DNA from 3 places in the Streptomyces sp. SUK 48 genome. Region 3 is predicted to be linked to each of the others. Evidence: riboswitches for the same ligand, from Rfam matches in the RefSeq annotation. Region 3 holds a riboswitch; each other region holds the start of a gene.
What was found. Region 3 has a riboswitch for cobalamin ahead of metE (5-methyltetrahydropteroyltriglutamate--homocysteine S-methyltransferase). Riboswitches for the same ligand answer to the same signal wherever they lie in the genome.
Positions count from the first base shown of each region.

Region 1 (9,372 bases), 1.9 Mb from region 3:
GAACTTGTTGTCGCCATAGTCTCGAACACGTCCCCTTGGACGTATCTCGGCAATCGCCCCATGTACACATCGCCTAAGGCTTCGTTCGACACGGGCATCGACGTATTGGGTCTCAGCCGCCTCTCGACGGCCTCGGTTGCCCGGTATGGCACCCAGTTGCTCACTTCGTCCCCCGAGCGCGGACCCCATGGCAGGCATGCGTTCCCCCTCCATGATCTGGACCGCTTCACCTTGCATTCGAAGGCTCCCCTGCCGCTCCAGATGGACGGTGACCACCTGGGGCTGCGCAGAAGCGTGACGTTCACAGGCGTACGCCGCGCACTGCGTGTGATTGTGTGAGCGGAAGAGGCGAAAGTCCTTTCACTCGAACGTTTAGGCCAGGATCCACCCCATGGAAGTACGGCTGTGACCCAGTCGACACCGAGGAATCAAAAAAAACTTTCCGGAAGGGGTTGTATCCGCCGCTGAGGTTTGCGAGTCTCTACGTGGCGATCGGGACGGCCCCCAAACACCGGCCTCCACTGATCACCGGAACCCCTCTTCATACCAAGGACCCCGCCGGGGAAGACTCGGCGTTCGGCCCTTCACTTGTCGAGGGATTCGTGAAAGCGTTCACATTCACAAGCAACTTGCACGTAATACCAAGGAGAGGTAGCAGCCATGGACTGGCGTCACAACGCCGTTTGCCGCGAGGAAGACCCCGAGCTCTTCTTCCCCATCGGCAACACCGGTCCTGCGCTGCTGCAGATCGAGGAAGCCAAGGCCGTCTGCCGCCGCTGCCCGGTGATCGAGCAGTGTCTGCAGTGGGCGCTTGAGTCCGGCCAGGACTCCGGCGTCTGGGGTGGCCTCAGCGAGGACGAGCGTCGCGCAATGAAGCGCCGTGCCGCCCGCAACCGGGCCCGTCAGGCATCCGCCTGACACACCCACCCCAGCTGACAGCCTGAGCTTGGCGGCGCGTGCATCGAGCACGCATCTCCCGCCCCCGAGCAGCAGCGCGCAGTATCCCCCCGATGCCGCCAGCGAACAGCAGCGCAGCAACGAGCACAAGCCTCGGACCAATGACGGTCCGGGGCTTTTTGCTGCCCTGGCCCGGGTCCCGGACTGGACCTCGGGCCAGGTCCCGGGCCGCGTCCCGCCGGCCTTCACACCCGCCACCATTGGTCCATACCAACGCCCCCTCCCCCGGGGGCCGTTGACTACTTCTGCGCGCGCACCGGGATGTCCAGGATCACCCTCGTCCCCCGCTCCGGCGCCGGGACCATGTCGAACGTGCCGCCCAACTCGCCCTCCACCAGGGTCCGTACGATCTGGAGCCCCAGGTTGCCCGAGCGGTGCGGGTCGAAGCCCTCGGGCAGGCCGACCCCGTCGTCCTGGACGGTGACGAGGAGGCGGGCCTCCTTGGTGCTGCCGCCGCGCACCGCCGACACCTCCACCGTGCCGGTCTCGCCCTCGCGGAAGCCGTGCTCCAGGGCGTTCTGGAGCACCTCGGTGAGCACCATCGACAGCGGGGTCGCCACCTCGGCGTCGAGTATCCCGAAGCGCCCGCTGCGCCGGCCGGTCACCTTGCCCGGCGAGATCTCGGCGACCATCGACAGCACCCGGTCGGCGATGTCGTCGAACTCCACCCGCTCGTCCAGGTTCTGGGAGAGCGTCTCGTGCACGATGGCGATGGAGCCGACCCGGCGCACCGCCTCCTCCAGCGCCGCGCGCCCGCGTTCGGAGTCGATCCGCCGGGCCTGGAGCCGCAACAGGGCGGCCACCGTCTGGAGATTGTTCTTCACCCGGTGGTGGATCTCCCGGATGGTCGCGTCCTTGGTGATCAACTCGCGCTCGCGGCGGCGCAGTTCGGTGACGTCCCGGCACAGCACCAGCGCGCCGATCCGGGTGCCCTTGGGCTTGAGCGGGATGGACCGGAACTGGATCACCCCGTCGGGCGACTCGATCTCGAACTCGCGCGGCGCCCAGCCGCTGGCCACCTTGGCCAGCGCCTCGTCCACCGGACCCCGGGTCGGGGCGAGTTCGGCGGTGGTCTGCCCGAGGTGGTGTCCGACCAGGTCGGCGGCGAGGCCGAGGCGGTGGTAGGCGGACAGCGCGTTCGGGGAGGCGTACTGGACGATGCCGTCGGCGTCCAGCCGGATCAGGCCGTCGCCGACGCGCGGCGAGGCGTCCATGTCGACCTGCTGGCCGGGGAAGGGGAAGGACCCGGCCGCGATCATCTGGGCGAGGTCGGAGGCGCTCTGGAGGTAGGTCAGCTCCAGCCGGCTCGGGGTGCGCACGGTGAGCAGATTGGTGTTGCGGGCGATCACCCCGAGGACCCGGCCCTCGCGGCGCACGGGGATGGACTCGACCCGTACGGGGACCTCTTCGCGCCACTCCGGGTCGCCCTCGCGCACGATCCGGCCCTCGTCCAGCGCCACGTCCAGCATGGGCCGCCGGCCGCGCGGCACCAGATGGCCGACCATGTCGTCCTGGTAGGAGGTGGGACCGGTGTTGGGACGCATCTGGGCGACCGAGACGTACCGGGTGCCGTCCCGGGTGGGGACCCACAGGACCAGATCGGCGAAGGAGAGGTCGGAGAGCAGCTGCCACTCCGAGACCAGCAGGTGGAGCCACTCGAGATCGGAGTCGTCGAGGGCGGTGTGCTGGCGGACCAGCTCGTTCATGGAGGGCACGATGGCGAGCGTACCCGCGGGCCTCGGCACGGCCGAAAAACACCCGCGGGCCGCGGCGCCTGGAAGGGACCCTCAACCCTCCCGGCACCGCAGCCCGGAGCATCATCGGCCGTGGGGTGTGCGGTCCCGGTCGGCCGAAGGCCGAGGAGCCGGGGCAGTCAGGGCAGAGAGCGCCGGTTCCTCGATCCGCCTTCCTGTGCGGGGAAGACGGGGCTTGTTCGCTTCGTACTGTCCGCCCGCGTGTCACCGCGCACCGCCGGCTCGAACAGTCTCTTCGATTGTGGACTAGACCATGGGGCGTGTCCATGCCCGGACGGGCATGCGCGGCCCATGGCACTCGATGCCACGCAGCCTAGCCCGCCCGGGTCGACCATGGGGACAGAAGGCGCCGGCAATTTCCGTGGCCCGGCCACCGAGGCATCGGCGCGGGAGGCCCGCTCTGTTAGATTGGTCTAAACCACATAGACGCACGAGCCCTCTCCAGAACGGCAGGCCCAGCGTGGAAGTTGTCATCGTTCCGGACGCCGCGACGGGTGGCGAGCTGATCGCCGAGGCCATGGCGCAGCTGCTGCGACGCAAGCCCGACGCCCTGCTCGGCGTCGCCACCGGCTCCACCCCGCTCCCCGTCTACCAGGCCCTTTCCGCCAAGGTGCGCGCCGGCGCCGCGGACCCCGCGCGGGCCCGGATAGCCCAGCTCGACGAATACGTGGGGCTGCCCGCCGAGCACCCCGAGTCCTACCGCTCGGTGCTGCGCCGCGAGGTGCTGGAGCCGCTGGGCATCGGCATGGACTCCTTCCTCGGTCCCGACGGCACGGCGAAGGACGTACAGGCGGCGTGTGAGGCGTACGACCGCGCGCTCGCCGCGGCCGGCGGGGTGGACCTCCAGCTGCTCGGGATCGGCACCGACGGGCACATCGGGTTCAACGAGCCCTGCTCCTCGCTCGCCTCCCGCACCCGGATCAAGACCCTGACCGAGCAGACCCGCGTGGACAACGCGCGCTTCTTCGACGGCGAGATCGAGCAGGTCCCGCACCACGTCATCACCCAGGGCATCGGCACCATCCTGGAGGCCCGGCACCTGGTGCTGCTCGCGACCGGCGAGGGCAAGGCGGACGCGGTCGCGGCGACCGTCGAGGGTCCGGTGGCGGCCGTGTGCCCGGCCTCGGCGCTGCAACTGCACCCGCACGCCACCGTCGTCGTGGACGAGCCGGCCGCCGCCAAGCTGAAGCTGGCGGACTACTTCCGGCACACCTACGCGAACAAGCCGGAGTGGCAGGGGATCTAGCCCGGCCGGACCCGGTGCCCACGGGACCCCTGTTGGACTAGACCAGCTCGGGTCCCGACGGTATACAGAGGGGATCACGGAGCGTGCGGGCGGAGTCCTGACACAGTAAGCCGTGCCACGATGTGAGCCGTGGCCGATGGGATGTCGGTCGCTTTCGGCATCCGGAGCCGGGAAGGCGGAGCATGAGCACCGATGTCAGCAGTGCGGAGAACGAGGCCGGCACGACCGTCCGTACCGCGCGCGTGCCGAAGTACTACCGCCTGAAGAAGCACCTGCTCGACATGACGGAGACGCAGGCACCCGGCACGCCGGTGCCGCCCGAGCGCACGCTGGCCGCCGAGTTCGACACCTCCCGCACCACCGTCCGCCAGGCCCTCCAGGAACTGGTCGTGGAGGGCCGCCTGGAGCGCATCCAGGGCAAGGGCACCTTCGTCGCCAAGCCCAAGGTCTCCCAGGCGCTCCAGCTCACCTCCTACACCGAGGACATGCGCGCCCAGGGCCTGGAGCCGACCTCGCAGCTGCTGGACGTCGGCTACATCACCGCGGACGACCGGCTCGCCGAGCTGCTCGACATCTCCGCCGGCGGCCGGGTGCTGCGCATCGAGCGGCTGCGGATGGCCAACGGCGAGCCCATGGCCATAGAGACCACCCATCTGTCCGCCAAGCGCTTCCCCGCGCTGCGCCGTTCGCTGGTGAAGTACACGTCCCTCTACACCGCGCTCGCCGAGGTGTACGACGTCCATCTCGCCGAGGCCGAGGAGACCATCGAGACCTCGCTGGCCACCCCGCGCGAGGCCGGTCTGCTCGGTACGGACGTCGGGCTGCCGATGCTGATGCTCTCCCGGCACTCGCTGGACCGCGCGGGTCAGCCGGTCGAGTGGGTCCGCTCGGTCTACCGCGGCGACCGGTACAAGTTCGTGGCCCGCCTCAAGCGCCCGATGGACTAGGCGGGGGCGCGGGGGCGCGTCCGGAGGCGTTCGCTCCTTCGCCGAATCGATACACACGGCTTGAGACGGGGTCTTCCACCAACTGGATACCGTCACCTAGATTGCCTGCGCATTACACAGGTGATCAGCGAGGGGACGGAGCCGCAGCATGTCAGAAACGCCCGAAGTGCAACCACCGGTGGTGACACCGCTGCGCGTGGTCATCGGCATGTGTCTCGTCGCGCCGTTCGTGGCGATGCTGTGGGTCGGCTCCTACGCGAAGACGGACCCGGCGTTCATCGGGATCCCGTTCTTCTACTGGTACCAGATGCTCTGGGTGCTGATCTCCACCGCGCTCACCATGACCGCGTACAAGCTCTGGCAGCACGACCAGCGCTCCCGCCGTGACGCGCAGGGGGGTGCCGCGAAGTGAAGACCGGGGTCAACGGCGTCGCACTGGGCGTCTTCATCTTCTTCTTCCTGGCCGTCACGGTCCTGGGCTTCCTCGCCGCGCGCTGGCGCCGGGCCGAGAACGAGCACACGCTGGACGAATGGGGCCTGGGCGGCCGGTCGTTCGGCACCTGGATCACCTGGTTCCTGCTCGGCGGCGACCTGTACACGGCCTACACCTTCGTGGCCGTGCCCGCGGCGATCTACGCGGCGGGCGCGTCCGGCTTCTTCGCGGTGCCGTACACGATCCTGGTGTACCCGCTGATCTTCACCTTCCTGCCGCGGCTGTGGTCGGTCTCGCACCGCCACGGCTACGTCACCACCTCCGACTTCGTGCGCGGCCGCTTCGGCTCGAAGGGGCTGTCGCTCGCGGTGGCGGTGACCGGCATCCTGGCGACGATGCCGTACATCGCGCTCCAGCTCGTCGGCATCCAGGCGGTGCTGGACGTGATGGGCGTCGGCGGCGGCGAGCACACCAACGGGTTCGTGAAGGACCTGCCGCTGCTCATCGCGTTCGCGGTGCTCGCGGCGTACACGTACTCCTCGGGTCTGCGGGCGCCCGCCCTGATCGCGTTCGTCAAGGACGCGCTGATCTACATCGTGATCGGTGTGGCGATCATCTACATCCCGATCAAGCTGGGCGGGTTCGACGACATCTTCGCCAAGGCGGCCCACGCGTTCAGCCAGGTCAACCCGGCCACCGGCAAGCCGCGCGGGGCGCTCGCGCCGGCGCCTGCCGGACAGTGGACGTACGCCACGCTGGCGCTCGGTTCCGCGCTCGCGCTGTTCATGTACCCGCACTCGATCACCGCGACGCTCTCCTCCAAGAGCCGTAACGTGATCCGGCGCAACACCACGATCCTGCCGCTGTACTCCCTGATGCTGGGCCTGCTGGCGCTGCTCGGCTTCATGGCGATCGCGGCCGGGGTGAAGGTCACCAACGGGCAGCTGGCGATCCCGCAGCTGTTCGAGGACATGTTCCCGGACTGGTTCGCCGGTGTGGCCTTCGCGGCGATCGGCATCGGCGCGCTGGTGCCCGCGGCGATCATGTCGATCGCGGCGGCGAACCTGTTCACGCGCAACATCTACAAGGACTTCATCAAGCCGGACGCCACGCCGAAGCAGGAGGCGCAGGTCTCCAAGATCGTGTCGCTGCTGGTGAAGGTCGGCGCGCTGATCTTCGTGCTCGGCATGGACAAGACGGTCGCGATCAACTTCCAGCTGCTCGGCGGCATCTGGATCCTGCAGACCTTCCCGGCCCTGGTCGGCGGTCTGTTCACGCGCTGGTTCCACCGCTGGGCGCTGCTCGCGGGCTGGGCGGCCGGCATGATCTACGGCACCCTCGCCGCCTACGGGGTCGCCTCGCCGACGCAGAAGCACTTCGGCGGCTCCGCCGACGACATCCCGGGCATCGGCCAGATCGGCTACATCGGCATGACGGCCTTCGTCCTCAACGTCCTCGTCACGGTCGTCCTGACCGTCGTCCTGAAGGCCGTGAAGGCCCCCGAGGGCATCGACGAGACCCGTCCGGAGGACTACACGGCGGACGCCGGCGACCCGGGCGTGGCGGTCGAACTGCCGCCCGCCACGGCGGGCAGCGCTCACTAGCGCGGCGCCCGGGGACACGGGCGACCAAGGGCGGGCCGGCGGCGCCGAGGGCGTCGGCGGCCCGTTTCGCGTGCCCCTCGCGCCCCGTTTCGCATACCCCTCGTAGACACACGGTGACACAACATCTGGGGGTGGCATTCCGGCCCGGCACTAGATGTATGCTCATGGTCGCTGTCGTCGCAGGGGAATCCGGTGCGAATCCGGAACTGTCCCGCAACGGTGTACTTGTGCGTATCCGCGCACGGGGATCAGTCCGAGGACCTGCCGGCAGCGCACCCGGCCCACCGGTCCGGGTGCTCTGAGACGTCCGGGCCTCGCGGAGTGGGCCGGTGGACGCGACGCCGTGTGCGCTCGTGACTGCCCCTGCCCTCCGCCTGGCCCCGTGCCGAGCGAGGGAGAGCCCCACGTGACCATCGCGCCAGCCGAACCGGCTTCAGCCCAGGGCCTGGAGAACGACGGTCCCGGTACCGCGCTGCTGCGGACCCTGACCGAGCTGACCGCGGACCTCCCCGACGCCGATCCCGGCCGGGTCGCCGCCGCCGCGCTGCGCGGCCGCTCGGCCCGCGCCGACGAGGCGGAGCTGCGCGAGCTCGCGACCGAGGCCGCGGCCGGCCTGATCTCCGAGGACCCCGCGTACTCGCGGCTCGCCGCCCGGCTGCTGACCATCTCCATCCGCGCCGAGGCCGCCTCGCAGGGCGTGACGTCCTTCACCGAGTCGGTCGCCGTCGGTCACCGCGAGGGGCTCATCGCCGACCGGACGGCCGAGTTCGCCCGGATCCACGCCGCCCGGCTCGACAACCTGATCGACCGCGCCGCCGACGACCGCTTCGGCTACTTCGGCCTGCGCACCCTGCACAGCCGCTATCTGCTGCGCCACCCGATCACCCGTCAGGTCATCGAGACACCCCAGCACTTCATGCTGCGCGTCGCCGCCGGCCTCGCCGAGGACGACTCGGCCCGCGCCGTGGACGAGGTCGCCGCGCTCTACGGCCTGATGAGCCGGCTCGACTACCTGCCCTCCTCCCCCACGCTGTTCAACTCGGGCACCCGGCACCCCCAGATGTCGTCCTGCTACCTCCTCGACTCCCCGCTGGACGAGCTGGACTCCATCTACGACCGCTACCACCAGGTCGCCCGGCTCTCCAAGCACGCCGGCGGCATCGGTCTGTCGTACTCCCGTATCCGCGCCCGCGGTTCGCTGATCCGCGGCACCAACGGGCACTCCAACGGCATCGTGCCGTTCCTGAAGACGCTGGACGCCTCGGTGGCCGCGGTGAACCAGGGCGGCCGGCGCAAGGGCGCGGCCGCGGTGTACCTGGAGACCTGGCACTCCGACCTGGAGGAGTTCCTGGAGCTGCGGGACAACACCGGTGAGGACGCCCGCCGTACGCACAACCTGAACCTCGCGCACTGGGTGCCGGACGAGTTCATGCGCCGGGTCAACGCCGACGGGCAGTGGTCGCTGTTCTCCCCGGCGGACGTGCCCGAGCTGGTGGACCTGTACGGCGCGGAGTTCGACGCCGCCTACCGCGAGGCGGAGCGCAGGGGCCTGGCGAAGAAGACCATGCCGGCCCGCGAGCTGTACGGCCGCATGATGCGCACCCTCGCGCAGACCGGCCAGGGCTGGATGACGTTCAAGGACGCCGCCAACCGCACCGCCAACCAGACCGCCGAGCCGGGCCAGGTCATCCACTCCTCCAACCTCTGCACGGAGATCCTGGAGGTCACCAACGACGGCGAGACGGCGGTCTGCAACCTGGGCTCCGTCAACCTGGGTGCCTTCGTCGTCGACGGGGACATCGACTGGGCGCGCCTGGACGAGACCGTCCACACCGCCGTCACCTTCCTCGACCGCGTCGTGGACATCAACTTCTACCCGACCGAGCAGGCGGGCCGCTCCAACGCCAAGTGGCGCCCGGTGGGCCTCGGCGCGATGGGTCTCCAGGACGTCTTCTTCAAGCTGCGGCTGCCCTTCGACTCCCCCGAGGCGAAGGCGCTGTCCACGAAGATCGCCGAGCGGATCATGCTCGCCGCGTACGAGGCGTCCACCGACCTCGCCGAGCGCAGCGGCCCGCTGCCGGCCTGGGAGCAGACCCGGACCGCGCGCGGTGTGCTGCACCCCGACCACTACGGCGTCCAGGAGACCTGGCCGGAGCGCTGGGCGGCGCTGCGGACCCGGATGGCGAAGGTCGGCCTGCGCAACTCGCTGCTGCTGGCGATCGCGCCGACGGCCACCATCGCCTCCATCGCGGGGGTCTACGAGTGCATCGAGCCGCAGGTGTCCAACCTGTTCAAGCGCGAGACGCTGTCCGGTGAGTTCCTCCAGGTCAACTCCTACCTGGTGCAGGACCTGAAGGACCTGGGCGTCTGGGACGGGCGCACCCGGGAGGCGCTGCGCGAGTCCAACGGCTCGGTGCAGGGCTTCGCGTGG
Region 1 covers NZ_CP045740.1:2,972,718-2,982,089, forward strand. Annotated here, with positions in the region: gene GHR20_RS12515 (diacylglycerol kinase family protein) at 1-339, shown strand, start outside; gene GHR20_RS12520 (WhiB family transcriptional regulator) at 661-918, shown strand; gene GHR20_RS12525 (PAS domain-containing sensor histidine kinase) at 1,197-2,663, opposite strand; gene nagB (glucosamine-6-phosphate deaminase) at 3,172-3,957, shown strand; gene GHR20_RS12535 (GntR family transcriptional regulator) at 4,140-4,904, shown strand; gene GHR20_RS12540 (DUF3311 domain-containing protein) at 5,053-5,316, shown strand; gene GHR20_RS12545 (sodium:solute symporter family protein) at 5,313-6,941, shown strand; cobalamin riboswitch at 7,090-7,225, shown strand; gene GHR20_RS12550 (ribonucleoside-diphosphate reductase subunit alpha) at 7,348-9,372, shown strand, end outside.
Region 1: it holds a riboswitch for cobalamin, as region 3 does, so the genes downstream of both, GHR20_RS12550 (ribonucleoside-diphosphate reductase subunit alpha) here and metE (5-methyltetrahydropteroyltriglutamate--homocysteine S-methyltransferase) in region 3, are expected to answer to the same signal.

Region 2 (9,372 bases), 270 kb from region 3:
CGCGTTGACGAAGAGCAACGTCGGGTCAGGCGTGGGCAACGGGGCGCTGGGGACGACGGTGTGACCGCGCTCGGCGAAGAAGTCGAGGAAACGGCGGCGGATCTCGGCGGTGCGCACGGGGACTCCGGGTGGCTACAGGGGCTGGACGGCCAGGGTTCGGGCGGGGTGGCGGGGGCCGAGGAAGACCGCGATGCCATGCCCGTCGGGTGAGGGATGGGTGGCCTGGGACCAGCCCTGGCGACGGTAGAAGGCCATGGCCCGGGTCGACCGGAGCGAGGTGAGCAGCCAGACGCGGCCGTCCGGGGCGTCCTCGGTCACCGCTTGAAGGAGACCGGCCGCGATCCCGGTGCCGCGGGCGGTGGAACGGACGGCGAGTTCGTCGATCTCGCGGGCGCCGCAGAGCCACTCCTCGGTGCGGCGCGGGCCCAGGCCGGCGGCCGCTTGCGGATAGCAACGGTCGATCGGGAAGGGGGTGGGTGTGGCCCAGGCGGTGGCGAAACCCACGACGTCCGGTCCGTCGAAGGCGAGTGCGGCCGTGAATCCCGGACGCCGTATGTCCGAGCCGAGCCGTGCGACGAACGCATCCGCCCTCTCCTGGTCCTCGTTCCAGGGCGGAGCGCAGAACGCGTCGGCGTAGACGGAGCGCAGGGCCGCGCTGTATGGCAGGAGAGCGTCGTACGGGACGACACGGATCTCCGTCACGCCGCCACCGCTCCGGCCGCGACCGGATGCAGGGCCGCGTACTCCAGCGGTGCCGACGGGTCGATCGACACGTCCAGCGGTGCCGGCTCTGCCCCGGCCCGTACGAGGAGATCGCCGACGGCCGCGATCATCGCGCCGTTGTCCGTGCACAGCCGCAGCGGCGGCACCCGCAGTGCGATCCCGGCAGCCCGGCACCGTTCCTCGGCCAGCGACCGCACACGCGAGTTCGCGGCGACCCCGCCGACGACGACCAGCGTGCCGACGCCGTGCTCCGTGCAGGCGGCAACCGCCTTGCGGGTCAGGACGTCGGCGACCGCCTCCTGTAGCGATGCGGCCCCGTCGTGGACGGGTAGTTCGCGCCCGGCGTGGGACTCGGCCCAGCGGGCCGCCGCCGTCTTCAACCCGGAGAAGGAGAAGTCGTAGGAGCCCGGGAGAGGGCGAGGGAAGGCGACGGCGCGTGGATCGCCCTCGCGGGCGGCACGGTCGATGGCCGGACCGCCGGGGTACGGCAGGCCGAAGACCCGGGCGACCTTGTCGAAGCACTCCCCGGCGGCGTCGTCGAGGGTGTCGCCGAGGTGGGTGATCGGGTCGCGGGCCAGGTCGCGCACGAGGAGCAGCGAGGTGTGGCCGCCGGAGACGATCAGCACCATGCAGGGGTCGGGCAGCGGGCCGTGCTCCAGGGTGTCGGCGGCGACATGACCGGCCAGGTGGTGCACGCCGTAGAGCGGGACGCCGAGCGCGTAGGCGATGCCCTTCGCTCCTGCGAGGCCCACCTGCAGGGCGCCGGACAGCCCCGGGCCCGTGGTCACGGCGACCGCTCCGACGTCGGAGAGCCGCAGCCCCGCCTGGTCCAGTGCCTCACGCACCACCGGGCGCAGGGCGTGCAGGTGGGCGCGGGAGGCGATCTCGGGCACCACTCCGCCGAAACGGGCATGCTCGTCCATGCTCGACGCCACGGCGTGCCCGAGCAGGCGTCCGTCCCTGACGAGCCCCGCACCGGTTTCGTCACACGACGACTCGATCCCGAGCACGATCGGAGAGCCCATGCCCTCCCCTTCCTGCGGCGTCTACGTTATTGCGAACAGTGTGCAATAAGATCCGTGCGGATGTGAACCCGGACTCCGTCGCACGGGTGATCGCTTAGTAGAGTGCGCCCCTGTCGCCCCCTGAACTCCGAGGTAGCCAGCAGTGACCCCCGCCCGAGAAGGCCCGTCCTCCGCCGTCACCGTCGTAGGGATCGGAGCGGACGGCTGGAAGGGCCTGGCCGAACCCGCCCGTGCGGAACTGCGTCACGCCGAGGTGCTCATCGGCGGCCCGCGCCAGCTGGATCTGCTGCCTGCCGAGTGCGCCGGCGAGCGCGTCGCCTGGCCGTCGCCCCTGCGCCCCGCCGTCCCCCGCCTGCTCGCCGCCCACGTCGGCCGCCGCATCGCCGTTCTGGCCAGCGGCGACCCGATGTTCTACGGCATCGGACGCGCGCTCGCCGAGGAAGCCGACACACTGCGCGTCCTGCCCCACCCGTCATCCGTGTCCTATGCCGCCGCCCGGCTGGGTTGGCCGCTGGAGGACATCGAGGTCGTCACGCTGGTGGGCCGCCCCACCGCCCGCCTCGCCGCCGCCCTGCACGACGGCCGGCGCCTCCTCGTCCTCGGCGCCGACGCCACCACCCCCGGAGAAGTCGCCGCGCTGCTCAGCGACCGCGGCTTCGGACCGAGCCGGATGCGCGTCCTGGAACAGCTCGGCGGCGACCGCGAACGTACGACCGCCGAGACAACTGCCGACGACTGGGCACGGACGCAGCAGTCCGCCGATGCGCTCAACATCGTGGCCGTCGAATGCCGCCAGGCACCGGACACCCTGCGACTCGGTGCGGTGCCGGGGCTGCCCGACGAGGCGTACGAGCACGACGGGCAGCTCACCAAGAAGCACGTCCGGGCCGCCACGCTCGGCGCGCTCGTCCCCGCTCCCGGCGAACTCCTGTGGGACGTCGGTGGCGGGTCGGGCTCCATCGCGATCGAGTGGATGCGCACCCACCCGTCGTGCCGGGCCGTCACCGTCGAACGCGACCCTGCGCGTGCCGTACGTATCCTCCGCAACGCGGAGCGACTCGGCGTGCCGGGGCTTCGGGTCGTCACCGGTGCCGCTCCCGGCGCGTTGGCCGAACTCCCCGCGCCTCACGCCGTGTTCGTCGGCGGCGGACTCACCGCCCCCGGCCTGCTGGACGCCTGCTGGGCGGCACTGTCCCCTGGCGGGAGGCTCGTCGCCAACACGGTCACGCTGGAGTCGGAGGCACTGCTCGCCGACGCCTACCGCCGCCACGGTGGCGAGCTGGTACGGCTCGCGGTGGCACACGCCGTGCCCGTGGGCGGGTTCACCGGCTGGCGACAGGCCATGCCGGTCACCCAGTGGTCCGTACAGAAAACCCTCAATCCCGTTCCAGGAGCAGACAGATGACCGTGTACTTCATCGGCGCCGGCCCCGGTGCCGCCGACCTGATCACGGTGCGCGGCGCCCGGACGCTCGCCGCCTGCCAGGTCTGCCTGTACGCGGGCAGCCTCGTCCCGCGCGAACTGCTGGCGGAATGCCCGCCGGACGCACGCCTGGTCGACACCGCCCAGCTCGACCTGGACGAGATCACCGCCGAGTTGCTCCGCGCCCACGACGAGGGCCACGACGTGGCCCGGCTGCACTCGGGCGACCCGTCCGTGTTCAGCGCGGTCGCCGAGCAGATGCGGCGGCTGGACGCGGCCGGGGTGCCCTACGAGGTCGTCCCCGGCGTGCCCGCGTTCGCCGCCGCGGCGGCCTCCCTCAAGCGGGAGCTGACCGTGCCGACCGTCGGCCAGACCGTCATCCTCACCCGCGTAGCCAACCGCGCCACCGCCATGCCGGACGGCGAGGACCTGGCCACCCTCGGCCGCAGCGGCGCGCTGATCGTGCTGCACCTGGCCGCCAAGTACGTGGACCGCGTGGTGGAGGAACTCCTCCCGCACTACGGCGCCGACTGTCCTGCCGCGGTCGTGGCCTACGCCTCCCGCCCCGACGAGCTGATCATCCGGGGCGCCCTCGACGAGATCGCCCACAAGGTGAAGGAGGCCGGCGTCCTGCGCACAGCGGTGATCATGGTGGGGCGGACACTGGGGGCGGAGCAGTTCCGTGACAGCCACCTGTACTCGCCCGAGCGGGAGCGTCATCTCTGCTGAAACCCTCCGCGGAGCCTGCTTGTCAGGCTCCCCACGCCTCCCGTGGGGGAAGTCCGGTGAGAGTCCGGCGCTGACCCGCAACGGTGTGCACGACCCGGATCGACGGTGTCGTGCCAGCCCGATCGCCTGCGGGGGCGTATCGACCCGTTGACTGCTCGCCGTGGACTGCGAGACGGGACCGCCCGGCCGGCCTACGGCCGTACGGACTGCTCCTGCTCGACGTCCAGCAGGCGGCCCGTGTGAAGGACGGCCCTCCCGTGCGCCGAAGTATGGCTCCCAGTCGCATACCCCTGCTGCCGCTCAGCCTGGCTCTGGCGCTGCTGCTCCTGCTGTCCGTCGTGGGCGGGGTCGGGCTCGGTGCCGCCGGCGTCGGCTGGGGCGATGTGCTCGGTTTCCTGTGGGCCGGACTCACCGGCGGGACCGTGCACGCGAGTGACGCGGCCGCGTACACGATCGTCTGGGAGATCCGGCTGCCGCGGGTGTTCCTCGGTGCCGTGGTGGGAGCGGGTCTCGCGGCCGTCGGAGTGGCCGTGCAGGCGATGGTGCGCAACGCGCTGGCCGACCCCTTCGTGCTCGGTATCTCTTCGGGCGCGGCGGTGGGCGCCAACGCCGTCATCCTCCTCGGAGCCTTTGCCGGGTTCGGGGTGTGGGCGCTGTCCGCGTCGGCGTTCGCCTCGGCGCTCGCGGCCATGACGCTGGTCTACGCAGTGGCCCGCTCACCGCAGGGCCTGACGCCGCTGCGTCTGATTCTGACCGGTACCGCACTCGCATACGGCTTCGAGGCCGTCACCACCGTCATGGTGTTCGGCGCGGCCCGGGGTGAGGCGGCTCGGTCGGCCATGATGTGGCTGCTGGGCAGCCTGGGCGGAGCCACCTGGGCCCAGGTGCCGCTCGCGGCGGTCACCGTGGCGGCCGGATGGGTCTGGCTGCGCCTACGGGCCGAGGCACTCAACGCGCTCGCCATGGGCGACGAGACCGCGGCCGCCCTCGGTGCCGGACCGGCCCGGCTCCGTCGGGAGCTGTTCCTCGTCACCGCCGCCGTGACCGGGACGGTGGTGGCGGTCAGCGGGGCCATCGGATTCGTCGGGCTGATGGTGCCGCACGTCGTACGGATGCTCGTCGGCGCCGACCACCGCAGGGTGCTGGCGGTCGCCCCACTCGCCGGGGCCGTACTGCTGGTGTGGGCGGACGTACTGTCCCGGCTGCTGTTCGCCCCCGCCGAGTTGCCCGTCGGAGTGATCACCGCGGTCGTCGGGGTGCCCGCATTCCTGCTGCTGATGCGGCGAGGCGGCGGCTACGCGTTCGGAGGGCGTTGACATGCGACTCGACATCGACGACGTGACGATCGAGGCGGCCGGAACCCGCTTGGTCGAGCACATCCACCTCACCGTGGGCAGCGGGGCGTTCGTCGGACTGATCGGCCCCAACGGCAGCGGCAAGTCCACCCTGCTGCGCTCCCTGTACCGGGCACTGCGGCCGGCCGGGGGAGCGGTACGGCTGGGCGGCGACGACCTGCACACCATGGACGCCAGGGCCGCCGCCCGGCTGCTGGCCGCGCTGCCGCAGGAGTTTTCCGCCGAGTTCGACTTCACCGTCGCCGAGGTGGTCGCGGTGGGCCGGCTGCCGCACCGGGGCCGCTCGGCCGCAGCGGACCGGGAGATCTGCACCAGAGCGATGGACCGCACCGGCGTCGCCCACCTGACCGACCGCGGGTTCCTCAGCCTGTCCGGCGGCGAGAAGCAGCGGGTCCTCCTCGCCCGGGCCCTCGCCCAGCAACCACAGGTCCTGGTCCTCGACGAACCCACCAACCACCTCGACATCGCGCACCAGTTGGACGTGCTGTCCCTGGTCCGCGAGAGTGGCCTGACCGTGCTGGCCGCGCTCCACGACCTCAACCTGGCCGCAGCCCACTGCGACGTCCTGTACGTCCTCGACGGCGGCCGGATCGTCGCATCCGGCCCGCCCCAGGACGTCCTCGAACCTCGGTTGCTGGCCGAGGTGTTCGGCGTCCGGGCGCATGCCGTCCGGCACCCGGAGACGGACGCAGTCCAGCTCCTGTTCGACCTGCTCCCGCCCACCTCCTGAAGGACACCCATGCGCAAGCAGCTTCTCGCCGCCGCCCTCTGTCTCGCCGCGACCGCCACCGGATGCGGCGCCACGGTGGAGTCGGCGCAGGACGCGAAAGCCCCGTCCGCGGTCACCCTCACCAACTGCGGCCGTCAGGTGACGTACGACAAGGTGCCCGAGCGGGTCGTCACCAACGACGTCGGTATCACGGAACTGATGTTCGCCCTGGGCCTGGAGGACCGCATGGCCGGCTTCGCCATGCCCGACGACAAGGGAGACCTGCGCGGTGTGCCCTGGAAGGACGCCTACGACAAGGTCAAGTGGCTCTCCAAGGATCAGCTCACCAAGGAGAACGTCGTCGACGCCCACGCCGACCTCGTCTTCGCCGGCTGGAACTACGGCTTCCGTGAAGACGCGGGCTTCACCCCCGACGCCCTGAAGAAGCTCGGCATCTCCTCGTACATCCTCACCGAGTCCTGCCACAACGGCCGTACGAAGTCCTCCCGCGGCATCATGCCGCCCCTGGACGCCCTGTACGCCGATCTCACCAATCTCGGAAAGCTCTTCGGCGTCGAGAAGCGTGCGGCGGAGCTGATCGCCGGTTTCAGGAAGCAGATCGCCGACGTGCGGGCGAAGGCGCCCAAGGGCTCGGCCCGTCCCTCGGTCTTCCTCTACGACAGCGGCCAGGACACGCCCTTCACCTCCGGCCGCTACGCCGCGCCGGAACAGATCATCACCGAGGCCGGCGGCGCCAACGTCATGCACGACGTGGCGGACTCCTGGACCACGGTCGGCTGGGAGAGCGTCGTGCAAAGGAACCCGGACGTCATCGTCATCTGCGACTACGGAGATGTCAGCGCGGAGCAGAAGAGGAAGTTCCTGCTGTCCTACGCCCCCCTGCGCAACGTCTCAGCCGTCAAGCACCGGCGCATCATCTCCCTGGACTACGCCGACCTGGTCGAAAGCCCCCGCAACCCGTCCGCGATCGCCCGGCTCGGCGCCTACCTGCGGGCCGTGCCGGCCGGCCGGTGACGTGGCGCCTCAGCGGACCGTGCTGCGCCCCACCACCGTGCCGGCCCGGTCGATGCAGATGACGTCCACGGCGACCGGTGCTCCGCGCAGCACGGCAAGGGCCTCGTCCCGCGCCGCCCGCGCCACCAGGTCGCCCAGCGGCACGTCGGCGGCCTGGCACAGCTGGAGTGCGGCGAGGCCGGTGTTGGCGGCGGCCACTTCTGCGGCGAGCACCTCGTCCGCGCCGCCGCTGCGGGCGAGGCCGGCCAGGAAGCCCTTGTCGACCTGCGAGCGGCCGGAGTGCAGGTCCAGGTGGCCCGTCGCGAGCTTGGACAGCTTGGCGAAGCCACCGCAGATCGTGAGGCGGTCCACCGGGTGGCGGCGGATGTACTTCAGCACGGCGCCCGCGAAGTCGCCCATGTCGAGCAGTGCGTCCTCGGGCAGGCCGTACTCGGCGACGACCGTCTTCTCGGACGTCGACCCGGTGCACCCGGCGACATGGGTGCGTCCGGCCGCGCGGGCAACGTCCACGCCCCGCCGGATGGAGTCGATCCAGGCCGAGCAGGAGTACGGCACGACGATGCCCGTGGTGCCGAGGATGGACAGGCCGCCCAGGATGCCGAGCCGTGGGTTCCAGGTGGAGCGCGCGATCTCCTCGCCGTGGTCGACGGAGACGGTGATCTCCACATCTCCGCTGCCGCCGTGCCGGGCGGCCACCTTGGCGACGTGCTCGCTCATCATCCGCCGGGGCACGGGGTTGACGGCCGCCTCACCGACGGGCAGCGGAAGGCCGGGCCGGGTGACCGTCCCCACGCCCGGGCCCGCCTTGAAGACGACGCCACTGCCTACGGGCAGCCGCCGGACCGTCGCCCGGACCAGAGCGCCGTGCGTGACGTCGGGGTCGTCCCCCGCGTCCTTCACGATCCCCGCCATCGCGGCGCCTTCGGTCAGCTCCTCCGCGGCCAGCGCGAAGGACGGTGTCTGCCCCTTGGGCAGCGTGATCGTCACCGGGTCGGGAAAATCACCGGTCAGTAGGGCGGTGTACGCGGCCGTCGTGGCCGCCGTGGCACAGGCCCCCGTGGTCCAGCCGTGCCGTAGCCCCGTGTGCTCCAGCTGTCCACGGCGCCCGCCCTTCACCTGACCGGAACCCTGCGCCCCGCCCACCTGCACCATGGCTCGACCCTCACTGCCACTCACGAACGGACCCACACCCTCATGCACGTACTGATCCTCGGCGGCACCACGGAGGCCCGCCGCCTTGCGGAACTGCTTCACGACGCCCCCGGGCTGAAACTGACCAGCTCCCTCGCGGGGCGTGTCGCCAGCCCCCGCCTTCCCCCGGGCGAAACGCGCGTCGGCGGCTTCGGAGGGGCTGAGGGACTGGCTGCGTGGCTGCGCGAACATGCGGTCGACGTGGTCGTCGACGCCACCCACCCCTTCGCCGGGACGATCAGCTTCAACGCGGCCCAGGCCGCTGCCGCAACCCATGTTCCCCTGCTCGCCCTGCGCCGGCCCGGCTGGGTCCCCGTCGTGGGCGACCGGTGGCACGAAGTGGATTCGCTGGAAGAAGCGGCACGGGCGCTGCCCGCACTCGGCCGACGCATCTTCCTCACCACCGGGCGTATGGGTCTGGCCGCCTTCGCGGACCTGGACGACCTGTGCTTCCTCGTACGATCCGTTGACGCGCCCGAGCCACCGCATCCGTCCCGCATGGAGGTGCTGCTAGGCCGGGGCCCCTTCACCCTCGACGGGGAGCGAGAGCTGCTGCGGCGCCACCGCATCGACGTCGTGGTCACGAAGGACAGCGGCGGGGCGGCCACGGCGCCGAAACTGGTGGCTGCCCGCGAGGCGGGGCTGCCCGTTGTCGTGGTCCGCAGGCCGCTCGTTCCGGGGGGCGTGCCCGTCCTCCCGAATCCGGGGAAAGCGGCCCAGTGGGTTCGCGAGCATCTTGAACAGGGATCTTTTCCGGTCATTGACTGAAACCTGGTGCGGGCTTTGCTGCGGTCATCTTGTAGCTGCAACCTATTCGCAGAAACCTGGAAGGCGCGGCTGAAAACAGCCGCTCGCCGAGAAGTAAGGGTCACGCCCCATGGCCACCGCTCCTGATTCCGCTTCCGCCAGGCCGACCGCTCCGGCCACCGGCCGCGGCATCTCGTGGCACCGCGTCCGCACCTCGATGACCCGGAAGGAATGGGCCAGCGCCGGCGGCATGGCCGCCTTCATCCTGGCCCTGCACGTTATCGGCTGGTTCACGCTGGTCGCGATCGTCGCTCCCCAGCACTACAGCCTCGGCACGAAGACCTTCGGCATAGGCATCGGAGTCACCGCGTACACCCTCGGCATGCGTCACGCCTTCGACGCCGACCACATCGCCGCCATCGACAACACCACCCGG
Region 2 covers NZ_CP045740.1:808,824-818,195, reverse strand. Annotated here, with positions in the region: gene alaS (alanine--tRNA ligase) at 1-117, opposite strand, end outside; gene GHR20_RS03630 (GNAT family N-acetyltransferase) at 133-702, opposite strand; gene tsaD (tRNA (adenosine(37)-N6)-threonylcarbamoyltransferase complex transferase subunit TsaD) at 699-1,748, opposite strand; gene cbiE (precorrin-6y C5,15-methyltransferase (decarboxylating) subunit CbiE) at 1,891-3,153, shown strand; gene cobM (precorrin-4 C(11)-methyltransferase) at 3,150-3,899, shown strand; cobalamin riboswitch at 3,916-4,048, shown strand; gene GHR20_RS03610 (iron ABC transporter permease) at 4,169-5,215, shown strand; gene GHR20_RS03605 (ABC transporter ATP-binding protein) at 5,217-5,984, shown strand; gene GHR20_RS03600 (ABC transporter substrate-binding protein) at 5,994-6,998, shown strand; gene GHR20_RS03595 (cobalt-precorrin-5B (C(1))-methyltransferase) at 7,008-8,150, opposite strand; gene GHR20_RS03590 (cobalt-precorrin-6A reductase) at 8,193-8,957, shown strand; gene GHR20_RS03585 (HoxN/HupN/NixA family nickel/cobalt transporter) at 9,067-9,372, shown strand, end outside.
Region 2: it holds a riboswitch for cobalamin, as region 3 does, so the genes downstream of both, GHR20_RS03610 (iron ABC transporter permease) here and metE (5-methyltetrahydropteroyltriglutamate--homocysteine S-methyltransferase) in region 3, are expected to answer to the same signal.

Region 3 (9,372 bases):
TGGAGGACGCGGCCACCGCGGAGATCGCCCGGGTGCAGATCTGGCAGTGGCTGCGGCACCGGGTGATCGAACGGGAGACGGTGACGGAGCTGCTGGACGAGGAGACGGCGGCGCTCGGCGCGGAGTACCCGTGGGCACCGGTGGACGACGTGCGCGCGCTGTTCGAACGCACCGCGTTTCAGGGCGAGTTGCCGCTGTTCTTCACTCCCGACGCCTACTCCCGGCACCTCGTGCGGCGGGCGTCATGAGCGGGCGTTTCGCACGGGTCGGCGTGGTCGGCGGCGGCCGGATGGGCGCGGGCATCGCGGAGGTGTGCGCGCGGGCCGGCCTGGACACGGTGGTCTGCGAGGCCGACGCGGTGGCCGCCCGCGCGGCCCAAAACCGGGTGGCCGCCTCGCTCGAACAGGCGGTACGACGAGACAAGTTGGGCGAGTCCGAGGCGCGGGACGCCCTCGCGCGCGTCGTCTTCACCGGCGAGCTGGAGGACCTGGCCGACCGGCAGCTCGTGATCGAGGCCGTGACCGAGAACGCGGACGCCAAGACCGAGGTGTTCGCCGCGCTCGACAAGATCGTGGCGGATCCGGCGGCGGTACTGGCCACCAACACCTCCTCGCTGCCGGTGATGCGGCTCGGCATGGCCACGTCCCGCGCGGACCGGGTCGTCGGACTGCACTTCTTCAACCCGGTGCCGGTGCTGCCGCTGGTGGAGGTGGTCGCTTCGCTGCACACCTCGGCCCGGACCGTGACCGAGGTGGAGACCTTCGCCGCCGAGGTGCTCGGCAAGACGGTCGTCCACGCGAAGGACCGGGCCGGTTTCGTCGTCAACGCGCTGCTGGTGCCGTACCTGCTGGCCGCGATCCGGATGGCGGAGTCCGGCTTCGCCTCGGCCGCGGACATCGACAACGGCATGGAGCTGGGCTGCGCCCATCCGATGGGGCCACTGCGGCTCGCGGATCTGATCGGCCTCGACACCGTCGCCGCGATCGCCGAGTCGCTGCACGACGAGTTCCGCGAACCCCTGTACGCCCCGCCCCCGTTGCTGCGGCGGATGGTCGAGGCGGGGCTGCTGGGCCGCAAGAGCGGCCGGGGGTTCCACGTGTACGGCCAGGGCTGAGGAACCTGGTGCGGCCGGGCTGAGGGGCCCGGCCCGCGGTCACCGGCCGAGGGTCCGGAGGCCGTGCGCAGAGTAGGGCGGGAAGCGCTGGTGCGGCGCTTCCCGCCCTCTGCGTGTGGCAGCATCGCGGGCGGACACCTGGAGGAGTACGTGCGGCTGCGCGATGTCACCCCGGACGACGTGGACGCCTATGTGCGGATGCGGTGCGATCCCCGCATGATGGCGGACCTGGGCGGTCCCCTGCCCCGGGAGGGCATGGCGGACAAGGTCCGCCGGGACGCCGAGGAGGCCGCGGCGGATCGCGCGTGGCTGAAGATGATCGTGCCCGATCCGGCGCGGCCCGACAGGGTGGCGGGCACGGTGACCCTGTGGAGCCATGAGAGCGCGGACGGGCCGGTCTCCGAGATCGGCTGGATGGTGCTGCCCGAGTTCCAGGGGCGCGGGCTCGGCAAGCGTGCCGTCCGGGTCCTCCTGGAGCAGGCCCGGGACCAGCGGCGCTGGGGTGCGGTGCACGCCTTCCCGGCGACCGGCAACGCCGCGTCGAACGGGATCTGCCGCTCCCTCGGCTTCCGTTTCCTCGCGGAGATCGGTGTGGACTTCGCCGGGCGGGCGCTGCGCAGCAATCACTGGGTCATCGAGCCGGGACGCGATCTGGTCTGAGGCCGTCCGTCTCGGCGCGCCATCCGAATACTGGACTTGATCCACCACGCGCGCCCTTCGGCCCGTAGGCTGGCCCGTGCAGCTGGTTCGCCCCGTCCGCCAGGCGGGAGCGTCGCAAGAGGGAACCCGGTGGGAATCCGGGACTGCCCCGCAGCGGTGAGCGGGAACGACCGCCGTCATACGCACTGGACCCGGTGAAACGGATCTGGGAAGCGACGGCCAGTAGGTGTCCTCAAGTGGTGAGGACGTGCCCGCGAGTCCGAAGACCTGCCAACTGCCCGTGCGCGGGACGTCCCGTGCGCGGCATCCCGGTGACCTCGAGGGCGGGTCGGCGAACAGAACCGCACGGACGGCCGTGGGCCGCTGTCGTACGGTCCGTCACCCCTTCGCGCCTCTCGTCCCGTCTCCGGGATCTCAGGGATTCATCTCGCGAAGGAGATCTCCGTGACCACGAAGTCCGCAGCCGCGGCGGCACGGGCCACCGTGTACGGCTACCCCCGCCAGGGGGCGAACCGGGAACTGAAGAAGGCGATCGAGGGCTACTGGAAGGGCCGCGCCACCGCCGACGAACTGCGCGCCGTCGCCGCCGAGTTGCGCGGCAACACCTGGCGCCGGCTCGCCGCGGCCGGCCTGCACGAGGTGCCGACCGGCGACTTCTCGTACTACGACCATGTCCTGGACACCACCGTCATGGTCGGCGCGATCCCCGGCAGGCACCGGGAGGCCGTCGCCGCCGATCCGCTGGACGGATACTTCGCGATGGCCCGCGGCACCCAGGAGGTGGCGCCGCTGGAGATGACCAAGTGGTTCGACACCAACTACCACTATCTGGTGCCCGAGCTGGGTCCGGACACGGTGTTCACGGCCGACTCCGCCAAGCAGGTCGCGGAGCTGACCGAGGCCCTCGCCCTCGGGCTGAGCGCCCGCCCGGTGCTGGTGGGCCCGGTCACCTATCTGCTGCTGGCCAAGCCCGCGCCCGGCGTGCCCGCCGACTTCGAGCCGCTGACCCTGCTGGACCGGCTGCTGCCGGTGTACGCCGAGGTCCTCGCCGATCTGCGGGCGGCCGGCGCCGACTGGGCGCAGCTGGATGAGCCCGCCCTCGTCCAGGACCGCACGCCGGCCGAGCTGAACGCGGCCGAGCGCGCCTACCGCGACCTCGGCGCCCTCACCGACCGTCCGAAGCTGCTGGTCGCGTCGTACTTCGACCGGCTCGGCGAGGCCCTGCCGGTGCTCGCGAAGGCGCCGGTGGAGGGCCTGGCCCTGGACTTCACCGAGGCCGCCGCCCAGAACCTGGACGCGCTGGCCGCCGTCGGCGGGCTGCCCGGCAAGCGGCTGGTCGCGGGCGTGGTCAACGGCCGCAACATCTGGGTGAACGACCTGGAGAAGTCCCTGGCCACCCTCGGCACCCTGCTGGGCCTGGCCGACCGGGTCGACGTGTCGGCCTCCTGCTCCCTGCTGCACGTCCCCCTCGACGCGGCCGCCGAGCGCGACATCGACCCGCAGATCCGGCGCTGGCTCGCCTTCGCCGAGCAGAAGACGGCGGAGATCGCCACGCTCGCCAAGGGCCTCGCCCTCGGCACGGACGCCATCGCCGCGGAACTGTCCGCGAACCGGGCCGACCTCGCCTCCCGGGCCGGCTCCCCGCTCACCCACGACCCGGCCGTGCGGGCCCGCGCCGGGGCCGTCACCGAGGCCGACGCCCGCCGCTCCCAGCCGTACGCCGAGCGCAGCGCCGCCCAGCGGGCCCGGCTCGGGCTGCCCCTGCTGCCCACGACGACGATCGGATCGTTCCCGCAGACCGGTGCACTGCGCAGCGTCCGCGCCGACCTGCGGGCGGCCCGGATCGACACCGCCGGGTACGAGGAGCGCATCCGGGCCGAGATCCGGGAGGTGATCGGCTTCCAGGAGAAGGCCGGTCTCGATGTCCTGGTGCACGGCGAGGCCGAGCGCAACGACATGGTGCAGTACTTCGCCGAGCAGCTCACCGGCTACCTCGCCACCCAGCACGGCTGGGTCCAGTCGTACGGCACCCGGTATGTGCGGCCGCCGATCCTGGCCGGTGACATCTCCCGCCCCGAGCCGATGACGGTGCGCTGGACGTCGTACGCCCAGTCGCTCACCGAGCGCCCGGTCAAGGGCATGCTCACCGGCCCGGTCACCATGCTCGCCTGGTCCTTCGTCCGCGACGACCAGCCGCTCGGGGACACCGCGCGGCAGGTGGCCCTGGCGCTGCGCGACGAGGTCGACGACCTGGAGCGGGCGGGGACTTCGGTGATCCAGGTGGACGAGCCCGCGCTGCGCGAGACACTGCCGCTGCGCGCCGCCGACCGGCCCGGGTACCTGGACTGGGCGACCGAGGCGTTCCGGCTGAGCACCTGCGGGGTGCGCCCGGACACCCAGATCCACACGCACATGTGCTACGCCGAGTTCGGTGACATCGTGCGGGCCATCGACGACCTCGACGCCGATGTCATCAGCCTGGAGGCGGCCCGCTCCCATATGCAGGTCGCCCGCGAACTGGCCGCCCACGGCTATCCGCGCGAGGCCGGTCCGGGTGTCTACGACATCCACTCCCCGCGCGTCCCGAGCGCCGAGGAGGCGGCCGGGCTGCTGCGCACGGGGCTCGGGGCGATCCCGGCGGAGCGGCTGTGGGTCAATCCCGACTGCGGCCTGAAGACCCGCGGCTGGCCGGAGACCCGGCAGTCCCTGGAGAACCTGGTCGCCGCCGCGCGCACGGTCCGCGAGGAGCTGGCCGGGGCCTGACCCGGACACCGTGGTGGGGCCGGGGCGCGCACGTGTCCCGGCCCCACCGGCGGTGCGGACACCGCCGCGGGCGCGCCAGAGGGGTCGGCGCTGCCGGACGGGGACCGCTGCTCCCTGCTCGCCCCGCCCCGGGCCAGCACCCGGGGCCGGGCTGCCGCGGTGGCCCGCCGTGGAGAGACGGCTCGACCTGGACGAGGTGACGGAGGCCCTCCTGGACGGCGTCCAGGTGCTGCTGCCCGGCGAGGACACCGCCGTCGTACCCGCGCAGTCCACCGGCTGCCCGGCGCCGGCGCCCGCGTAGGGGATCTGTGGGCGGCGGGCGCGATCTGTCGGCGGTATGTCGGCGGCGGTCGCGATCTTGGACGGGTCGGCGGTGCTCACCCTGAGCACGGCCCCGGAGCGCAGGGAGCCCCTCATCATGTCTGCCGCACCTCAGAGCCGAGCGTGGGACGTTCATCGGCTGCCGTCCGCCGAGGGCAGGAACTTCCTGGTCACCGGGGGCAACGCCGGGATCGGCTACTTCACCGCGGAGCAGCTCGCCGCCACCGGAGCCCTCGTCGTCCTCGGCAGCCGGGACCGTGCGAAGGCCGGGACCGCCATGGCCTCGATCCGTGCGCGCGTGCCCGGCGCCCGGGTACGGCACCTCCGCCTTGACCTCGCCGACCTGTCGTCCCTCGAGGCCGCCGTGGACGGGCTGGACCTCGGTCATCTCGACGCGGTGGTCCACAACGCGGGGGTCGCGCTCGACGACCCGCCGCGCCGGGAGACCGCCGACGGCCACGAGCTGATGTTCGGCACCAACCACCTGGGCCACTTCGCGCTGACTGGGTGGCTGGCTCCGCTGCTGTCCGCGGCGCGGGCGGGCCGCGTGGTGACGGTGGGCAGCTTCGCGGCGCGCTCCGAGCGGCTGGACCTCGGCGATCTGCAGTCGGCCCGGGAGTACCGGCCCAAGCGCACCTACGGCCGGTCGAAGCTGGCGCAGATGTCCTTCGGCTTCGAACTCGACCGCCGGCTGCGTGCCACCGGCAGCACGGTGCTCAGTGTGGTGGCCCACCCCGGCGGCGCGCTGGACTCCCTCACCCCGTCCCGGCCGCCGGTCCACCGCACGGCCCCCGGCGCGCGGCTCCGCGCGCTGCCCGCCGCCCTGTTGGTGCAGGGCAAGGACGCCGGGGCGTGGCCGATCGTCCGTGCCGTCCTCGATCCGGAGGTGGCGGGAGGGGAGTTGTGGGGGCCTCGGGTCTTCGGGCTGCGGGGCACCCCGCGCCGTGAGCCCGTCCCCTCCCACATGGCCGACCCGGCCGTCGCCGCTCAGCTGTGGGCCGCCAGCGAGGAGTTGGCCGGCACCGCCCGCTGGTCCGGTCCCGCGTAGGAGGCGAGGGGGCGGATCAGCGCGTTGTGGGCGAGCTGCTCGGTGATGTGGGCGGTCCAGCCGGTGATCCGGCTCATCACGAAGATCGGGGTGAAGGCCGGGATGTCGAAGCCCATCAGGTGGTAGGCGAGGCCGGCCGGGTAGTCCAGGTTCGGGTGGATGCCCTTGCGCTGGAGCATGGCGTGCCGCAGGGCCGCGTGCAGGGTGGCCAGGCGGGTGGTCTCCGGGTCGGCGGCGCGGGCCACCAGACGGTCCAGCGCGGCCTGCATGAGGGGCACCCGGGAGTCGCCGTCCTTGTAGACGCGATGGCCGAAGCCCATGATCTTCCGCTTCTCGGCGAGGGCCCGGTCCAGCCACTCCTCGGTGCGGCGCGGGTCGGCGATCTCCTCCAGCATGTGCATCACGGCCTCGTTGGCCCCGCCGTGCAGGGGGCCCTTGAGGGCGCCGACGGCGGCGGTGACCGCGCTGTAGAGGTCGGAGAGGGTGGAGGTGACGACGCGGGCGGTGAACGTCGAGGCGTTGAAGCTGTGCTCGGCGTACAGGACGAGGGAGATCTCGAAGCAGCGGACCGTCTCGGGGTCGGGCACCGCACCGAAGCACATGTGGAAGAAGTTCTCCGCGTACCCGAGGCCGGGGTCGGGCGGGATCGGGGCGAGGCCCTTGCGGCGGCGCTGGTCGGCGGCGACCACGGTGGGCAGTCTCGCCAGCAGGGTCAGGGACTTGGCGCGGTGGGCGGCGAGACTGCCGTCGTCCTCCGTCGGGTCCTCGGCGCCGAAGAAGCTGACGGCGGTGCGCAGTACGTCCATCGGGTGGCAGGTCTCGGGGAGCCGGGCCAGCAGTTCGGCGGTGGTGCGGTCCAGCGGACGCAGGGCGCGCTCCCGGGCCTGGAACTCCCGCAGTTGGCCGGCGTCGGGCAGCTCGCCGTACCAGAGCAGATGGGCGACCTCCTCGAAGGAGCGACGGGCGGCCAGGTCCTGGACCGGATAGCCGCGGTAGGTCAGGGAGTTGGTCTCCTGGATGACGGTGGAGATCTCGGTGGTGTCGACGACGACACCGGCGAGTCCGCGATGGATGGTCATGGGGATCGTCTCCGGTGGGTCAGGCGCCGGGCGGGAGGGTGAAGTCGTGCACGGCCGAGTCGAAGGCCGAGTAGTCGGCGTAGCCGAGGAGTTCGTAGAGGCGGGAGCGGGTCTGCATGCGGGGCAGCAGGCTCTCCTGGGTGCCTTCGGCGGCCAGGGTGCGCAGTCCGTCCTCGACGGCGCCCATGGCGAGGCGCAGCAGGGTGACGGGGTAGAGCGCGATGTCGTACCCGAGGTTCTCCAGGGTGCGCGCGTCCAACAGGCGGGACTTGCCGAACTCGGTCATGTTGGCGAGCAGCGGCACGTCGACCGCCGCACGGAATGCCTCGAACTCCCGCTCGTCGGCGAGGGCTTCGGGGAAGATCGCGTCGGCGCCCGCGTCGGCGTACGCCTTGGCCCGGTCGATCGCCGCGTCCAGCCCCTCGACGGCGCGGGCATCGGTGCGGGCCATGAGGAGGAAGTCCGGGTCGCGGCGGGCGTCCACGGCCGCCCGGAGCCGCCGGGTCATCTCCTCGCGCGCGACGACCGACTTGCCGTCGAGGTGGCCGCAGCGCTTGGGGTTGACCTGGTCCTCCAGGTGCAGTCCGGCCAGGCCCGCGTCCTCCATCAGCTGGACCGTGCGGGCGGCGTTCATCGGCTCGCCGAAGCCGGTGTCGGCGTCGATCAGGACGGGCAGGTCGGTCGCCCTGGTGGTCTGCTGGGCGCGGGCGGCGATCTCGGTGGACGTGGTCAGGCCGATGTCGGGCAGGCCCAGGTCGGCGGCGAGCACGGCACCGGAGAGGTAGGCGGCCTCGAAGCCGGTGTCCTGGATCAGCCGGGCGGACAGCGGGTTGAGGGCGCCCGGAATCATCAACAGCCGGTCCTGGGAGAGCCGTTGGCGCAGGGCGCGGCGGCGTTCGGCGGGGGTGGTGCGGGTGTGCAGCATCAGAACAGGCCCTTCGGCAGGCGCGCGTCGTACTCCGCGACGGCCCGGGTGTCGACGGCGGGGAAGAGGCCGTCCAGGTCGGGGGCGGACAGCTCGGCCAGGTGTGCGGCGGCGGTGAGGAAGCGGTCCTGGGCGGCGGGGGCGACGGTGTTCTCGGCGAGGGTGCGGAACTTGGCCGTGTAGGCGGCCCGGTCGAAGGGGCGGGCGCCGGCCGGGTGGGCGTCGGCGACGGCCAGTTCGTCCTCGATCACCGTGCCGTCGTCCAGGGTGATCACGGCCCGCCCGCCGAACGCCCGGTGCGCGGGGTCGGGGTCGTGGTAGCGGCGGGTCCACTCCGGGTCCTCGACGGTGGTGATCCTCCGCCACAGCTCCACGGTCTCCGGGCGCCGCGCCCGGTCGGGGGCGTAGGAGCGCTCGTGGTGCCAGGCGCCGTCCTCCAGGGCGACCGCGAGGATGTACGGCACCGAGTGGTCGAGGGTCTCGCGGCTGGCCGCCGGGTCGTACTTCTGCGGGTCGTTCGCGCCGGAGCCGATGACGTGGTGGGTGTGGTGGCTGGTGTGCAGGACCACCGAGCGCACCTTGTCCAGCGGGGTCTTCTCGCGCAGCCGCCGGGCCAGGTCGATGACCGCCTGCGCCTGGTACTCGGCGGAGTGCTCCTTGGTGTAGGTGTCGAGGATCGCGCGGCGCGGCTCGCCCGGCTCGGGCAGCCACACGGTGTAGTCGGACTCCGGGCCGTTCAGCATCCGGGCCAGGAAGCCGTCCTCGCCCTCGTAGACCGGCGACGGCGAGCTCTCGCCGCGCATCGCCCGGTCGACGGCCTCGATGGCGGCCTTCCCCGCGAAGGCGGGGGCGTACGCCTTCCAGCTGGAGATCTCGCCCTTGCGGGACTGGCGGGTCGAGGTGGTGGTGTGCACGGTCTGCTGGACGGCCTGGTACACCGTCTCGGTGGGCAGCCGCAGCAGGGCGCCCAGGCCGCAGGCGGTGGCCGCGCCGAGGTGGGCGACATGGTCGATGCGGTGCTCGTGCAGGCAGATGCCCTTGACCAGGGCGACATGGATCTCGTAGGCGGCGACGACGGCGCGCAGCAGGTCGGCGCCGGTGCGGCCGGTGTGCTGGGCGACGGCGAGCAGCGGCGGGATGTTGTCGCCGGGGTGGGAGTAGTCGGCCGCCAAGTAGGTGTCGTGGTAGTCGAGTTCGCGTACCGCCGTGCCGTTGGCCCAGGCCGCCCACTCGGGGGAGACCCGGTGCGGGGCGCCGAAGACACAGGCACCGCGCTGGGGTACGCGGTGGGCGGCGGCCTGGGCGCGGGCGACGGCGACCGGGCGGCGCAGCAGGGAGGCGACCGCGACCGAGGCGTTGTCGATCACCCGGTTGACGGCCATGGCCGAGCTGTCCGGGGCCGGTTCCTCGGTGCCGGTGGCCACGGCGGCGAGCTTCCAGGCCAGCTGCTCCTCGCGGGGCA
Region 3 covers NZ_CP045740.1:1,076,757-1,086,128, forward strand. Annotated here, with positions in the region: gene aceB (malate synthase A) at 1-248, shown strand, start outside; gene GHR20_RS04555 (3-hydroxybutyryl-CoA dehydrogenase) at 245-1,114, shown strand; gene GHR20_RS04560 (GNAT family N-acetyltransferase) at 1,265-1,774, shown strand; cobalamin riboswitch at 1,856-2,050, shown strand; gene metE (5-methyltetrahydropteroyltriglutamate--homocysteine S-methyltransferase) at 2,219-4,537, shown strand; gene GHR20_RS38090 (hypothetical protein) at 4,707-4,838, shown strand; gene GHR20_RS04575 (SDR family NAD(P)-dependent oxidoreductase) at 4,956-5,906, shown strand; gene GHR20_RS04580 (bifunctional 2-methylcitrate synthase/citrate synthase) at 5,846-6,985, opposite strand; gene prpB (methylisocitrate lyase) at 7,005-7,910, opposite strand; gene GHR20_RS04590 (MmgE/PrpD family protein) at 7,910-9,372, opposite strand, start outside.